2 regions of the Paenibacillus sp. DCT19 genome follow, and region 2 is predicted to be linked to the other one. Evidence: riboswitches for the same ligand, from Rfam matches in the RefSeq annotation. Region 2 holds a riboswitch; the other holds the start of a gene.
What was found. Region 2 has a riboswitch for thiamine pyrophosphate ahead of DMB88_RS16535 (NUDIX hydrolase). Riboswitches for the same ligand answer to the same signal wherever they lie in the genome.
Positions count from the first base shown of each region.

Region 1: linked by a shared signal. The riboswitch ahead of DMB88_RS04615 (ECF transporter S component) and the one ahead of DMB88_RS16535 (NUDIX hydrolase) in region 2 are both predicted to bind thiamine pyrophosphate.

Region 1 is NZ_CP029639.1:1,038,087-1,046,000, forward strand. Features, by position in the region: gene DMB88_RS04600 (radical SAM/SPASM domain-containing protein) at 35-910, shown strand; gene DMB88_RS04605 (pectate lyase) at 1,258-1,926, shown strand; gene DMB88_RS04610 (copper amine oxidase N-terminal domain-containing protein) at 2,019-2,972, opposite strand; TPP riboswitch at 3,181-3,289, shown strand; gene DMB88_RS04615 (ECF transporter S component) at 3,573-4,166, shown strand; gene DMB88_RS04620 (ABC transporter ATP-binding protein) at 4,167-5,723, shown strand; gene DMB88_RS04625 (energy-coupling factor transporter transmembrane component T family protein) at 5,698-6,492, shown strand; gene DMB88_RS04630 (outer membrane protein assembly factor BamB family protein) at 6,609-7,914, shown strand, end outside.
Region 2 is NZ_CP029639.1:3,615,034-3,622,947, forward strand. Features, by position in the region: gene DMB88_RS16515 (MFS transporter) at 1-891, shown strand, start outside; gene DMB88_RS16520 (glycoside hydrolase family 1 protein) at 1,105-2,514, opposite strand; gene DMB88_RS16525 (glucose PTS transporter subunit IIA) at 2,532-4,391, opposite strand; gene DMB88_RS16530 (LysR family transcriptional regulator) at 4,604-5,539, shown strand; gene DMB88_RS16535 (NUDIX hydrolase) at 5,873-6,301, opposite strand; TPP riboswitch at 6,376-6,486, opposite strand; gene DMB88_RS16540 (SDR family oxidoreductase) at 6,604-7,437, opposite strand; gene DMB88_RS16545 (TetR/AcrR family transcriptional regulator) at 7,478-7,914, opposite strand, start outside.

The DNA.
Region 1 (7,914 bases), 2.6 Mb from region 2:
ACGCTCTCCCTCCGGAGAAGAATGGGGATCCGAGTTGAAAACATTCAAGAAAGTCTACATCGAAATTACAAGCATCTGTAACTTGGCGTGCAGCTTCTGTCCACAGACCAAGCGTGCCAAAAATTTCATTGACCCTGACGTCTTTAACAATATACTGGATCAGATTAAGCCACATACCAAACACATATATCTTCATGTCAAAGGTGAGCCGTTACTGCATCCCAAAATCGATCTGTTGCTAGATTCTGCACATGAGAAAGGATTCAAGGTCAACATCACGACCAATGGTACGCTACTGCCCAAGACGCAGCATAAGCTTCTTGGCAAGCCAGCGTTACGTCAGATGAACTTCTCCTTGCACAGCTTCGACGGACATGAAGGCTCGACAGACCGCGAAGGATATTTGAATAACATATTGACCTTTGCTCGTGAAGCAGTGAAACATAATGTCATCATTTCGTTCCGACTCTGGAACCTGACACAGGATAATTTTACGAATGCCCAGATGAACCGAAATCGCGAAACGCTTGAGGTGTTAGAGCGGGAGTTCGACTTGGATTTTCGGATTGAAGAAAAGGTCGTGCCGGGTAGCGGAGTCAAAATTGCTCCGAATGTATACCTCAATCAGGATCATGAATTTCAGTGGCCAAGCCTTGATGCACCCGAGGATGACGGTAAAGGCTTCTGTCATGCACTTCGTAGTCAGGCCGCCGTATTGGTGGATGGCACGGTTGTACCGTGTTGCCTGGATGGCGAAGGTGTAATTAACTTAGGCAACGTACATGAGAAGTCATTCTCGGAGATCGTTGACGGGGAACGGGCCAATAACTTATTTTATGGATTCTCGAAGAGGCAGGCCGTGGAAGAGTTGTGCCGCAAGTGCGGGTATCGCCAGCGGTTTGGTGCATAGGATGCATCGTTAGTCATCACAAATAAAGACTTAAGATCACGTTATCTGGTTACAGATGGCGTGATTTTTTGCTGTTTTGTACAATATTCATGTGTTTATCTGCCTAAATAGAGCATATTTGAAGTTCAGAATAGCATACTGCCCGGATAAGCCAGCGTACGTAATGTGCTGATAAGGAAGGCTCCAAGGCGAATACCAAGACATATCATCTAATGATTATTCTCGTTACATTCCTTATTTGGTAGGATCAGGATACGTTCCAAGCAGAGGTGCACATCTGGGGAACCGTGAGGACAAGCGTAAGCTTATGCGCTTCCAATCCATATGAATAGAGGAGGACGTTTTCGATGAAAAAATTGTTAACGGTGTTATTGTCGGTTGGTCTGGTCGCTTCCGTATTTGGTGCAATTCCTGCTTCTGCTGCTCCCGAGATTGTGAAGACAACCATCGTTGTAGAGAAGGGCAAGACGTATGATGGAAAAGGGAAAAGCGTCGCTGCCGATCCGAATACACTTGGTGATGGCAGTCAAAAAGAAAATCAAAAGCCTATCTTTCGCCTTGAGGCAGGCGCCACATTGAAGAACGTGGTCATTGAAGCGCCAGCAGCTGATGGCGTGCACTGTTATGGTAGCTGTAACATTGAGAATGTCACTTGGAAGGATGTTGGAGAGGATGCATTGACCTTGAAATCATCAGGAACGGTAAACATCACGGGCGGAGCAGCCTACAAAGCCTATGACAAAGTATTTCAGATGAATGCATCCGGAACCATTAACATCAAAAATTTCAGAGCAGATGATATTGGCAAGCTTGTTCGTCAAAATGGAGGCACCTCGTATGCTGTGACCATGAATGTAGATAATTCGAACATTTCCAATGTGAAGGATTCCATTTTGCGAACAGACAGCGGCAGTACGAAGGGGAAAATTACGAACACCAGATATTCGAAGGTGCCTACATTGTTCAAAGGGTTCTCGTCAGGCAATACAAGTCAATCAGGGAATACGCAGTATTAATGTAGCGAACAGATAAAAGGCATCCTGTGGGATGCCTTTTCCTATAGTTTCAGCTAGATGAGGTAGCATGCATGTCCATAAGGCTCCTACTTCTACTTTTCATCCGGTGCGTTAACAAAGATACTTCCTTTGGATGGTACAGCCGCCCCTTCAGCTACCGAGCCGGCTTTGTTGGTGACCGTATAAGAGGTTTCCTCGGCCATGAGTGAGTACTGGAATGACACGATCGTTTTACCAGCTAATGAAGGGCGTGTTCCAGCTTCAGCATATGGCTTCGTTTTGACGAAGAATAGATCACCAAGAGTCCCGGAACCGTTACCTATGTTTGCTTGCCATTTGAGTAAGGCCTGACCGTTTTTAACCTCATAATAACTGATTAGATCGTTGTTTTTGTTAATGAAGAATCGATCTTTTTTTCCTTGTTCAAATATATAGGTTGTGGTGGAGTCCACATCACCACGCTCTTCACGTAGCTCCAGACGAGGTTGTCCCAACTTCGAGAAACGTGGTAGATGAATTGCAGCCTCGCGCGCAGCCACGAGATCGTTGCCGTTATATGCTTTAACGAGGGCAGTATCCGTTTGATAGATGTAAGCTTCCTTCGCGGCCTGATTCCAACTAACCTGGGCGCCAAAGGCATCGCCAATGGCTCGGAGTGGGAGCATAGCTTTGCCATTGACCAGAATAGGAGCTGCTGTAAGTGTCGCTGTTTGACCATTTTTCGTTATCGTTTTGGTGTTAGGCGCAAGAATGTATTTGTCGCGATCGGTCTGGATGCTAATTTCTTTAGTTTTGTTGTTATAGCCGAATGTATAGTTGCCCAAGAATTGAAGTTCGGTCAGTGCTACATAGGTGACACCTTGCCGAATGACGACGTCATAGGAAGCTGGAATGTTATTAATGTACGCCGTGGGTTTGTGATTAGTAGCTGCTTCCACGACATGGGGGGACAGCAGAGCAGGTGCCGTACCTGCGGTGAGAATCGAGGCGGCAAGAATCATCTTCCATTTTTTCTGCTGCCAAGCTGAGTGAATTGTTTTCATCATAATCAATCTCCTTTCTAGTTTACAGACGGCTGGATATCCCAAAAGTTTCATATTCTTGCAAATTACATTCTGTCATTAACCTAACGTATCTATAGCGAAACAATGCTCGCAGGTGGATTCAGACACTAGATTAGTAAGCGTACCAAGGTAGTTTTAGTGAACATAGCATTGCTACAATTACCCAGATAGTGTACATTAGAGGCAATGAAATAAGTGAACCGGGTGCTCAATGAAGTTGGGCTGAGAGGGTGGCCTTGTGCTGCTGACCGTATATCTGATCTGGGTAATGCCAGCGTAGAGAACATAGAATCACAGTGAACAAGACGTTGAAAAGCGTAATAAGTATCATTTCGAAGCCTAGTTATTTTGCAATCATCTATGGATGTACATATTGCGATCCTGTTTAAGAGGGTCACTGTAAACTTATGCAAAATATAATGACGGATGTGAGTCCGATCACGTAATGAAATGCACTTATTATATTTTTGGTACATTGTCTACTGCTGATCACCATGACGATACGTAGGTCTGCCTGGAAACCGGGGAGGCTTTTTTTGTGTTCTACCAATCTAAACAACACGAAGGAAGGAAGTTGTTCACATGGGAAATGCAGTGCGTAGTAATAAGTTGAGGTTAACGGATATTTTAGTAACGATTGTGATTGCGGTTGTTTTTGGCGTGATCTACAAAATATGGGGGCCAACTTATGATCTAATGAAGCCTTTTGGCATTCATGCCGAGCAGATGATCTATGGCATGTGGTTTATGGCAGGAACCTTTGCCTTTGTTGTGATTCGCAAACCCGGTGTAGCCATATTAGCCGAGGTTGCCGCAGCAACGGTAAGTGCTTTTCTGGGAAGTGAATGGGGTATGTCTACGCTGGTCTATGGACTATTGCAGGGGCTAGGAGCCGAGGTCTTTTTTGCAGCGTTTCGCTATCGTCTTACAAACCTGTGGGTAACCTGCCTTGCAGCGGTAGGTGCAGCAGCGGCTTCGCTCATATTGGACTACCAGTATGGATACATCGATTCATTGTCGGCATGGAATTATACCTTGTTTATCGCTTTCCGCTTCCTTGGAAGTATTATCATTGCAGGTGTGTTTGCTTATTATCTAGCCAAAGCGCTGGAGCTTACTGGGGTAACACGTTCGCTTCGACCTGTATCGAAACAGGATTACGAGGCGTTGGACTAAATGTATGAAGAAGAGCGCCCGCAGATTGTAGGAGTAACTAATCTAAGATGCAAGTTTCCTGGAGAGCAGGCCTTGTTATTTCAAGGCTTGTCTCTATCTGTACGCCAGGGGGAAAAGGTACTATTGCTTGGACCGAGTGGTTCCGGCAAGTCAACGTTATTACAAATATTGAGTGGCATCATTCCGAATTCGGTAGAGATTCCGATGAAATGTGATGATATTCAGGTGCCGAAGCGAGCCGGGTTTGTTTTTCAAGACCCAGATACTCAGTTTTGCATGTCCTATACGGATGAAGAGATTGCGTTTGTGCTGGAGAACCGGAATATACCACGTGAACATATGCCTGAGCAGATTAGCCAATACCTGAACCAAGTGGGATTAAACTTCGAACGGAATCGTCAATTAATCCATTCGATGTCCCAGGGCATGAAGCAACGCCTAGCTATGGCCTCCATGCTTGCGATGCAACCTGATGTGCTGTTTCTAGACGAACCGACAGCATTACTTGATGAGGAAGGAACAGCGCAAGTGTGGGATACAGTGAAGCAGATTATGAAGAACAAAACGCTGATTATTGTGGAACACAAAATTAATGAGATTGTGGAATTAGTAGATCGAATCATCGTGCTGTCACCAGACGGAAAGATTGTCGCGGACGACTGTGCGGAGCATATTTTTGCGAACCATCGTGAAATGCTGCGAGATTATGGAATTTGGTATCCAGGTGTGTGGGATGAGCAAGAACAAGAACATGGGCAAAATCGGAAACAAGAGCAATGGTTGCATCGATCAAGTAATAGACTAGCATCAGAGGATCACCGAAAGGCATCTGATACTAGAACTGGCAAGACAGGCTCCCTAACTGATCCAGTGAAAGTGAGTACACTAGATGCTAAGCCTGCACTTGAATTACGGCAATTCACCGGGTGGCGAGGGAAAACGAAGTTTATTGAGATTGAACAGGCACAGGTGTGGCATGGGGACTGGATCGCGGTCGTTGGAGCCAATGGTGCCGGCAAAAGCTCCTTGTTATTAGCCCTCATGAACATATTGAAAACAACTGGTTATTATCGCGTAGAAGGGCAATTACCTGGGAAAACGGAGAAATTGGCTGATCATATTGCTTTTGTATTCCAGAATCCAGAATTTCAATTTGTTGCTCATTCCGTCAAGGATGAAGTGGAATTTTCGCTTCTGTATGGAACGCTCTCTGCGGAAGAGCGACATCAGCAGACGTACGCCATGCTGGAGCAATTTAACTTGCAGCATCTAACGGATCGACATCCTTATCAATTATCCATGGGACAGAAACGGCGGTTAAGTGTTGCTTCTGCCCTGGTACGCGAGCAACGTATTCTGTTGCTGGATGAACCGACATTTGGTCAGGATGCCCGCAATACATTCGCGATGCTGTCACAGCTGGAGCGTCTACGTTGCCAAGGAACGGCGATTATTATGGTCACACATGACCGGGAAATCGTAAAGAGGTATTGCACACATGTCTGGACGATTGATCAGGGGAGGTTAACGGATGCAGATCTCGTTTCCACACCGTGAAACCTGGCTCCATGCGGTCAACCCCGGTCTCAAAATGATTACTCTGACGCTGATGTTTATTATGGTCATTCTCATACACAATCTGAATATCATGGCTAATGTAGCAATCGTTATGCTGCTATTATTATGCTGGTCAGGTCATCCGTGGTACAGGCTGTTTTTATACGCCTCGCCCTTTATTCTAGTGTTCATCTCCACCTCTACCGGAATGATGATGTTTGGTAAGGGAGAAACCACTTGGTTCCGCTGGGGGCTTATTCATATTACAGAAGAAAGCTTTTATCGTGGGATTCATTTGGGGTTCCGTTCTTTAAGCATGGCAGCAGCGGGTTTGTTGTTTGGTCTTACGACCAAGCCTGTTCGTTTGTTTTATTCATTAATGCAGCAATGGCGTTTACCAGCCAAGTATGCGTATAGCTTTCTTTCGGCGATGCGTATGATGCCAATACTGCTGGATGAATTTCAGACGTTACGCTATGCGATTCGTATTCGAGGTACGAAGCAGCGTAGTTCTCGCTGGAACCTATATGGCACGTTGAAACGGTACGCGATTCCTCTACTTGCTCAGAGCATAAGGCGCGCGCAACGAATGGCGATTGCGATGGAGGCAAAAGGGTTCACAGAAGGGCAAAGTCGCACCTATTATGTGCAGGTTGGTTACTCGCGTGCTGATCTATGGTTCACATTGTATTATGTCATCATGTTATCCATCGCCTTTGCCTTGGGAATCCTGTACCCTTACCATCCTAATCTGGTGGACGTCAGATAGTACGAGAACACGAGAATGCAAGTGAGCAGGGAAATTAAATTTGATTCAATGGGTAACTTTTCTTTGTTCAAAACGTCTTTAATGGAAATAACTTCTATTTGAGTGGAGTGAACATCGTGAAGATTGGGCCAAACGGAGTAAAAGCAAGGTATCCATGGGTTACAGTAATGGGGGTATCCCTCATGCTCGTTACAGGCTGTGGGTTACTGGATAATCGCACGGATGTTGGAGGAGAACCAAGCTCAATTACAGTAACGCAAGCTAAGCCTACCCAAGTTAATTATAAACAGGGAGAAGCCGTGACGGTTGTGCCCAATACACCTTTGTTCATCCAGAGAGTAGAGCGCCGTGAAGATCTGGACAGCGTGAAGTTACAATCGTACACGACCCACATGGAGAAATGGAAGGTACGATCTGCAGAAGGGGAATGGATTAAGATTCAGGATGAGAATCGGGGAACGGTGTGGTTCCCGGCGTGGTATGCATCGAAAGAGAGTCGTAGTATTGAAGCGGTCACTCCACAGACTTTCAAACTGCATTCAGGCCGTAAATTATATTTATCTCCAGAGAGCAAAACAAGCTGGCCAATCGGTGCTGAAGAAGCATTTCTAATAAAAAAATGGAATGGATGGTATGGTGTCTCAATAACGCCGCGCAACTGGACGAAGAATAGTTTGGAGTACCTTCCGCCACTGCTCTGGGTTAAGGCAGAGGATATTGACCAGCATGAACATATAAAGGATGGTTGGCTCCAGCAGAATTCGGCGTTGACCACTACAGCGATCAGACATCTAACCTTTCTAAAGTTCAATAAGGCAGCAACTTCCAAGCAGGTGAAGCAGTGGCTTGGTGAACCGGATTGGAAAGAGCATTCAAGCAATCTCTCCGATACATACCAGAAGATGAGTATTGGCGAGACTTGGCGGTATGAACGAAAGGATAGTCAGTTTCTTGTTACCTTTACCCAGGCCGGCAAGATCGCTCGAACAGAGTGGCGTATTTTACAGAATGGACAGACTTACAGTTGGGATAAGTATTATTTTAGTACCGGTGAAGAGTATGAATACACGAACAAGACAGACGCCAAAGTTCTGCCAGCGACGCTGCCATGGAAGCCGATCTGGACGAACCAGGGCGGAATTAATTATACCTTCCTTCAAGCGGCGAATGAGGATGTGCTTTTAATGGAAGGTGACGATGGTGGATTAAGTGGTAACCATTACGAAAGTTCAATGTATGCTCTGGATCGACATTCTGGAGAGAAGCTATGGGAGGTCAATGCCGGTTATGGTATACAGCAGGCTCAGATGGATATTGAACGTGAGCATGTTACCATATTTACAGATTATGATCCGGATAAGAAAAGCTACAATGATCGTGTCCGTCATCTCCGACTGAATGATGGTAAGGTGATGTGGGGTT
Region 2 (7,914 bases):
ATTCCGTTCGTAGTGACAAGCTTTTTATTAGCTTGGAGGCATATTCCTAAGGATATTCCGACTACGACATCCGTTGCTCACAACATGTCCTTACGCAAATGGTCTGATTTGATTGATGCGCCAGGAGTTCTCCTATTTACCATGGGTCTGGTTGCTCTACTCGTTGGATTATTGTCCACAAAATCGTCTGGTCAAATTTCATTAAACAACGTTATTGTGGGGCTAATTGGCTTCGTTGGACTGGGAGCTTTCGTGCGACATGAGTTAAAAGCGAAAGCACCTTTTATTCCTATACGCACATTCGTTAAATATCCTGCAATGACTTGGGTCAATGTCGAATTCTTGCTCTTTAACTTGCTTTTTTACTCTCTCTTTTTTGGACTTCCGTCCTATTTGCAAATCGTTCGTCATATCAGCGAGTTCCATACAGGGATGCTCATGCTAAGCTTAGGCTTGTGCTCGCTCGTTACTTCTCCAATGGCAGGACGATGGATCGATAAATCAGGTCCCAGGCCAGCATTGCTTATGTCCGGAATGCTTATGACATTTGGATCCGTGTGGATCGTAACACTGGATCAAACTTCACCAGTTATCAGTGTGTGTCTGGCTTTAGCTGCATTCGGTATTAGCAATGGGTTGAACAGTGTCGCTATGCAAGCGGCCTTATTCAAAAGTTCACCAAAAGAAATTATAGGTGTAGCATCTGGAATATTTAATACCTCCAGATACCTGGGAACCATTCTCTCTTCTATACTGATTAGCAGTGTAATGGGAGATAACTTCAGCTTCGAAGGATTTCGAGTACTTGGGATTATCCTCACGTTAATTGCATTGTCATTGGTATTCATAAATTGGCGGCGCAAGGAGAAAGGGCAGTTGCATGGATCCTAGTTATCTGACAGATGTAAATTAATCCTGACTGAACTGTGGGACAATTCTTTATTAAAGCTCCTCCGTTTTTGTGATCAATGTTTAGATATACATCTAATCGGAATTCGGACTATGTTCTTGTCCCTCGACAGATCAACCCCCTTTTTCATCCCTTTTCATTTCCAATAAAACATAAAGCCGATCAGATTGATCGGCTCCATTTGAATTAGTATGTTAAAGACTTTCTCCATTTGTTTTTATTACATTTTGATAGTAGTAGAATGAATCCTTTTTGGTTCGGTTTAAGGTTCCGTTACCTTCTCTGTCTAGGTCTACATGAATGAACCCGTAACGCTTTTCAATATCAAAAGTGCCCGCAGAAATAATATCAATTGGCCCCCAGTAAGTGTACCCCATGATGGATACACCATCTTTAATCGCTTCCTTCAGCGCAATAAGGTGTTGCCTCAAATAATCGATGCGATACTCATCATGGATCTTTCCATCAATTATTTCATCTTTGGCACCCATGCCATTTTCAACAGGAATCAAAGGCACTTGATAGCGATCCCATAATTCATTCAAAGTAAACCGGAATCCAAGAGGATCTATTTGCCATCCGAAGTCACTTGTTTCGAGATATGGGTTCGGCGTGCCAATATCTCCTCCAGTATCGCCGAAATAAGGTTGTCCTTTCTCATGTGTGGTCGTTCTGTAGTAACTGAAAGCCAAGAAATCGTTCGTGTAGGATTTCATGAGTTCTAGGTCCTCATCGTGCATTTCGATATGACAATCATTCTCTTTCCAAAGACGATAAACATATGTTGGATAATATCCTCTTAACATGACATCGGGAAAGAACAAAGCTCTTCTTCGAATGTCCTGCGTTTCAAATACAGCGACCGGATCGCACGTATGTGGATAGATATTACTCAGTGACATCATACAACCAATTTGTGCATTTGGGATGATTGCACGACACAGTTTAATCGCCTTTGCATTTGCCACAAACATATGATGACTGGCTTGATAGATCGCTTGCATGCGATTCTCATTTTCTTTATAGATGATTCCACCCACATAAAATGGATTTCTTCTCATATTGTTAAGTTCATTGAATGTCATCCAGTATTTCACTTTGTTTTTATATCGATTAAAGATGACTTCACAGTACCGCTCGTAAAAATCAATTAATTTTCGATTTCTCCAGCTGTCATATTTCTCTACGAGATTATATGGCGTTTCATAGTGTGAAATGGTAACGAGTGGTTCAATTCCATATTTCAACAGCTCATCGAACAGTTCATCGTAAAACTGCAATCCCTTTTCGTTTGGCTGGTCGTCATCGCCATTAGGAAATATTCTGGTCCAGTTGATAGATGTTCTGAAAATTTTAAAACCCATTTCTGCAAACAGTTTAATATCTTCCTTGAATCGATGATAAAAATCAATTCCTTTTTCCAGCGGATGATATTCTCCTTGTTTTGGTACACTGAAAGATCCTACGTCAGATAATCCTTTCAAAAAGCAACTGGCCAAGTCCAAGCCCTTGCCATCTACCCATCCACCTTCTGCCTGATTGGCAGCAATCGCTCCCCCCCACAAAAAGTTCTCAGGAAATTGATCTTTATACGTGTTGTTCATGTTGTGCACTCTCCCCATTATTTAATCTCGGCTACTGGGTTTTGCCCATTTAGCACTTCTCCGTATCCCAACAACTGAATTTCTTTCTCTTTCGGATCTGTAAAAATGAGTAATACCGACAAATCCAAGTTGGTTGTTTTCAAATAGTCCAAATCAAGTGTGACAAGTTCTTCTCCAGCTTGTATACGTTGGCCCTGCTGGACCTTTATGTTAAAGCCCTTGCCCTTCAGAGACACGGTATTGATTCCGATATGAATCAGGATTTCAACTCCGTCATCCCTTGTTATTCCATAGGCATGACCTCCTTTAAATACTGTTGTCAATACGCCACTACAAGGTGAAACGACGACGTTATCTTTTGCAGTAAAGGCAATTCCTTCTCCCATTGCTTTTGTAGAGAAAACTTCGTCTTTCACTTCCGACAACGGGAATGAAACACCATCGACAATGGAGACTATTTGTGTTTCAGACTCGCTAACCCGTGGGGTGGACGTAACATTATTTTGCTGTTTCAGCTGCTCACCTTCATCGATACCTAAGATGAATGCCACAATAGCCGAAACAACGATTGCCACGATACAGGCTATAAGCATAGTGATCAGCGTTTCTTGGAAAATTGGCATTGCTAAAATGGTTGTTTTACCCATGATGTATGCTCGTGCTCCAAATAAACCTGCAACAATACCACCCACAGCCCCACCAGCCATGACTCCAATAAGCGGTTTTTTGTATTTCAAAGCAATACCGTAAATAGCTGGTTCTGTAATTCCTGCAAAAATAGATCCAAATCCAATTGCCAAAGCCTCTGAACGCAGAGTTTTGCTCTTAGCACGGAGACCTACCCCGATAGCAGCCCCTCCTTCTGCCATTGCATGAAGAATCAACGCCGGTTTGAAATACGGATCATACCCTGGATTCGCGAAACTCTGTACCATAAAAGGAGCAATTACAGTATGTGTACCAGTCATTACCAAGAACGGCAAGAGGGCCGCTAACAAACCAACAACAACAGGACCAATAGTTCCTTGTGTCCATAAAAATCCACCAACAACAATGTTGCCAATCAAGTTACCGAAAGGTCCAAACACAACAAAAGTTAAAATAGACGCTGTTAAAACCGTCAACATACCAACCAAAACCGATTTTAAAATACCTGGAATAATCTTGTTGAAAAATTTTTCAAGATAATAAACAGCTACAGTAGAAAGTAACGCAGGAATCATAGTGCTTGAATATTTGATCAGTAAAACAGGCAAACCAAAGATATGAGTTGTTCCTCCATTTTCCACCAATGCTACAAACCCGGGATATACTAATACACAAGCAACAAAAATGGCATAAATCGGATTTGAACCAAGTTTTCTTGAAGCCCCGTATGCTACAAAAATAGGCATAAAGTAAAACGGAACATCAGCTAGAAAATTGATTAATGAATAGGACTCAGTTTTGTCGAATGAAGGTAAAATCATTACGATGATCATAAGCATAAGCTTCAGCATTCCACCTGCAATCAACCCGGTAATCATCGGGCTCACGGAACCTGCAATGAAATTTATCAGATCAAGAAGAAGGCTTTTAATCGTTCTTGGCTTCTTCTCTTTTTCTGGCATAGAGCCGCCTTCCTCACCAGAAAAGCGGTATTTTTTCATGATCATGTCATAAGCAGGTAACAAATTCTTACCCATGATGACTTGAAGTTGCCCGGCACCGAATACTGCCGAAATCACACCGTCAATCGATTTGAGTCCTTCCAGATCAGGTTTCTTCTCATCTTTCACGATAAAACGTAGACGGGTCATACAATGTGATAAAGAAACAATATTCTCTTCTCCACCACTTTTTTGAACGATTTCATCTGTGATTTTTTTGAAATCCATAAAGGTTCCCCTTTTCGTATAATCCATGATGTTTAAAATGCATGTTAATTAAGCAAAACCAATAAAGCAATTGGTATAAAATTTAAATATAATCATCAGGCCCTGTCTGATTACGCTTTCATTATAAAAGTCCTATAGAAGATTGTAAAACCGATATTTGTAATATAAAATATCGATTAATTGGATATTTAATTCAAAGGGGAAATTGATTTATGAATCATGAGGAAATTGAAACTTTTCTAGCTGTCGTCGAACATGGAAGCATTCTGAGAGGATCTCAGTCCCTGTATATCAGTCAAAGTACTGCAACAAACAGAATTCAACAGTTGGAGGGTAAATTAGGAACAAAGCTTTTTTATCGACAGAAAGGAATCAAGTCACTTACTTTAACTCCCCAAGGGCAAAACTTCTTATCCATTGCAAAACAATGGTCTGTTCTTTGGCAGGAAGCACAAAATCTGAATAGTTTTGAAAACTATACTGAATTACGAGTTAGTGCAGTAGATATGATCAACAGCTTTATGTTCGTTGAAGTTTATAAAAAGATGATGAAGAATCATGACCATATTGTTTTAAACATACAAACTAATCATTCAAGCAAAATACACCCTATGGTTGATAAACAAATTTGTGATATCGGTATTGTGTCAGGTCTCTATAATTATCCAAGTGTTAAATTTGTCCCTTTGTATCAAGAGGATATGGTATTGGTGTATAACCAATATTCTTTATACGCTCAAACCCTTGATAATAGAGACCTGAAATCAGAAGACGAAATTTACTTAACTTGGTCAGAAAAATTCACTCTTTGGCATAACCGTTATTTTCCATACTCAAAAAGAAAAAAGATCATTTTAGGCACTGCATCAATGCTGTTAAGTTATTTTGACGAAGTAAATAATTGGTCCATTATTCCCATGAGTCTCGCAAATAAACTCATGAAATTAAATCCATCTATCACGTATTCTTTGTTTGATAACCCTCCGCCACAGAGAATGATTTATCTCCTCATCAATCAATATTTGAAACCGGATATTCAAGAGGCGATTCAAATTTTTGTTGATGAAATCGTTAGTGAACTGGAGCAAAACGAAGGTTTAACTGTACTTATCAAAAATTATGAAAAGGTTCAGAACCTAATTAATTAATTTGTTTAATATAAGTTGAATTAACATCTAAATCCGATAACAAATACAACACTGATTATGTTCACCGAATTAATTATCAATATGTCAGTGCAGTGACTCCAGTCATCCTACTTGAGGTACATAGTACTATCTCTGAAAGATGACATCTTATTGCACAACAGCCGATCATGTTATTTTTGCAACTTTCATGTTTTTTGAACTAACCTGCCTGTTAATTTATTGAATTAGCGCTACGTTCCTGCCCGTTAGTTGAACAAAAGCAGCAGATCGAGTTGATCCGCTGCTTTCTTTGTAGTATTGAACTATCGTTTCCCGTTAGCTTAACTCGTTTAGTTAGAATTTCCCTTCATCAATGTATGATACGTGAACGTTGTTTCTTACTATCTCGCTAAGTCCATTCTGATGATAGTAAGGCATCAAACTATCGGCCTGTTCAACATCGATCCACGATATTTTCATTATTTCATCTGGCCTATTAATTTTTTCCTTTCCGCCTATTATCGAGGATCTAAACGTAACATAAACAATGTGCTCTGATTCCTTTTCAACTTGATATTCATTTAATGCAACTACACCTATTAATCTTATGTCTAGTCCAGTCTCTTCTTTAGCCTCCCTAATGGCCGCTTCTTCAAACGTTTCATTTTTTTCCACTGCTCCTCCAGGAAGTGTCCATCGGCCTCCATCTCTATTTTGAACCATTAAGATTTTAGTGTTTGTTTGATCAGTGATTAAGGCATATGCTACATCGATTCTTTTCAAAATACCGATCTCCTTTCAAATAAATAAAAACGCTGTACCTGCAGGAGCAAGTACAGCGCACGTTAACATGACAAATAAGCGCAAAATGTGCTTCCCTACGATGGCATTACCCAACAGGTATTTTCGGTCTACGACGGTTTAGTCGTACTCTCAGCCTGATCCCACAAGCTCCCGCATATATTTTATTTTACATTAAATGAGTTTACTACAACTCGATGAAGATAATCAACGAATGCTACGCTAACCTACCGATTAGTTACACGACTTTTAGCAGATCGACCAAGTGCCGCTATATTTTCGATTCAATTTTCAAAATCTGTTGAAAGAGCTACCTCCTTCTGCTCCTCTAGCGCAGCCAAACGTGAAGCCAAACTTTTAGAAACCAATTCATAGGCATCACTCCCCAGTGTTAGACGAAGAGTAGTTTCCTCGGAATCAGCTGCATTAATGATCGCCTGTGCCATTTTTACCGGATCACCAGGGAATTGGTTATCGCCCGCCTCTTGTGACATTTGGCGAATATAGCCTACAGGCGTATTTTCATATTCACTCATAGGCACACCTGCCATCATACTGCTGCCACCAAAGTTAGTTCGTGCACTGCCCGGTTCAACAAGCGTTGCTTGTATATTAAACGAAGCTACTTCCTGAACGAGAGATTCGATAAATCCTTCCATAGCCCACTTGGTTGCATGATAGATACTTAGAGCCGGGAACGCAACTTGACCACCCATACTGGAAAGTTGGAAGATTCGGCCTCCCCCTTGAGCACGAAGGTGTGGTAATGCTGCACGAATCACCTGGATAGACCCGATAACATTGGTATTGAACTGATGAATAATTTGTTCATCACTTACTTCCTCGGCTGCTCCAAACAGCCCATATCCTGCATTGTTGACCACAACATCAATTTGTCCTAGTTCCTCAAAAGCTTGATTAACCACGTTTTTAATGGCCGGAGTGTCGGTTACATCCAACGTAGCCACCCATAATTGATCTCCATAGCGATCTTTTAAGTCATGTAGCGCATTTTCTTTGCGAACCGTAGCTGCCACACGATCACCACGTTCCAACAACAACTCTGTAAGACTACGTCCAAAACCACTCGATGTTCCTGTAATAAACCATGTTTTCATATAATAACGCCTCCATTTTAGTTTTTTATACTCTGCTTGCTCATTGTGTGTCTTTATTCATTTTAGAGATGTAATTCATATGGTATCCGTCCAGATAACAACTCATCGTTTTCAGAACATCCTCGTTGAAGTTGCGTTGAAGTCCATCCAGACCGTTCTGCTTGATTATCTCCATGACCTCTTCGGGTAATGTGGCTGATAGCTTGCAACCTGTGATGATGGATGCTTCGGCTTGAAGAATTTCCATGACATCATCGGGTGTTACTGCATTTTCTGCACAAATCATAGTCACAAGTTCGGACATTAACGTGTACAGATTCAGTTTATGATTCAGCATGGTTTCAGCATCTACATTTTTTTCAAAAACAGCAGTTCTCATCGATTCCAATTTGATGTATAGACCATTATCCTCAATCAGTTCTTTGAGTTCAGTCATCAACAGGTGTTTAAAATCAGCGAAGCTGTGAATGGACACTT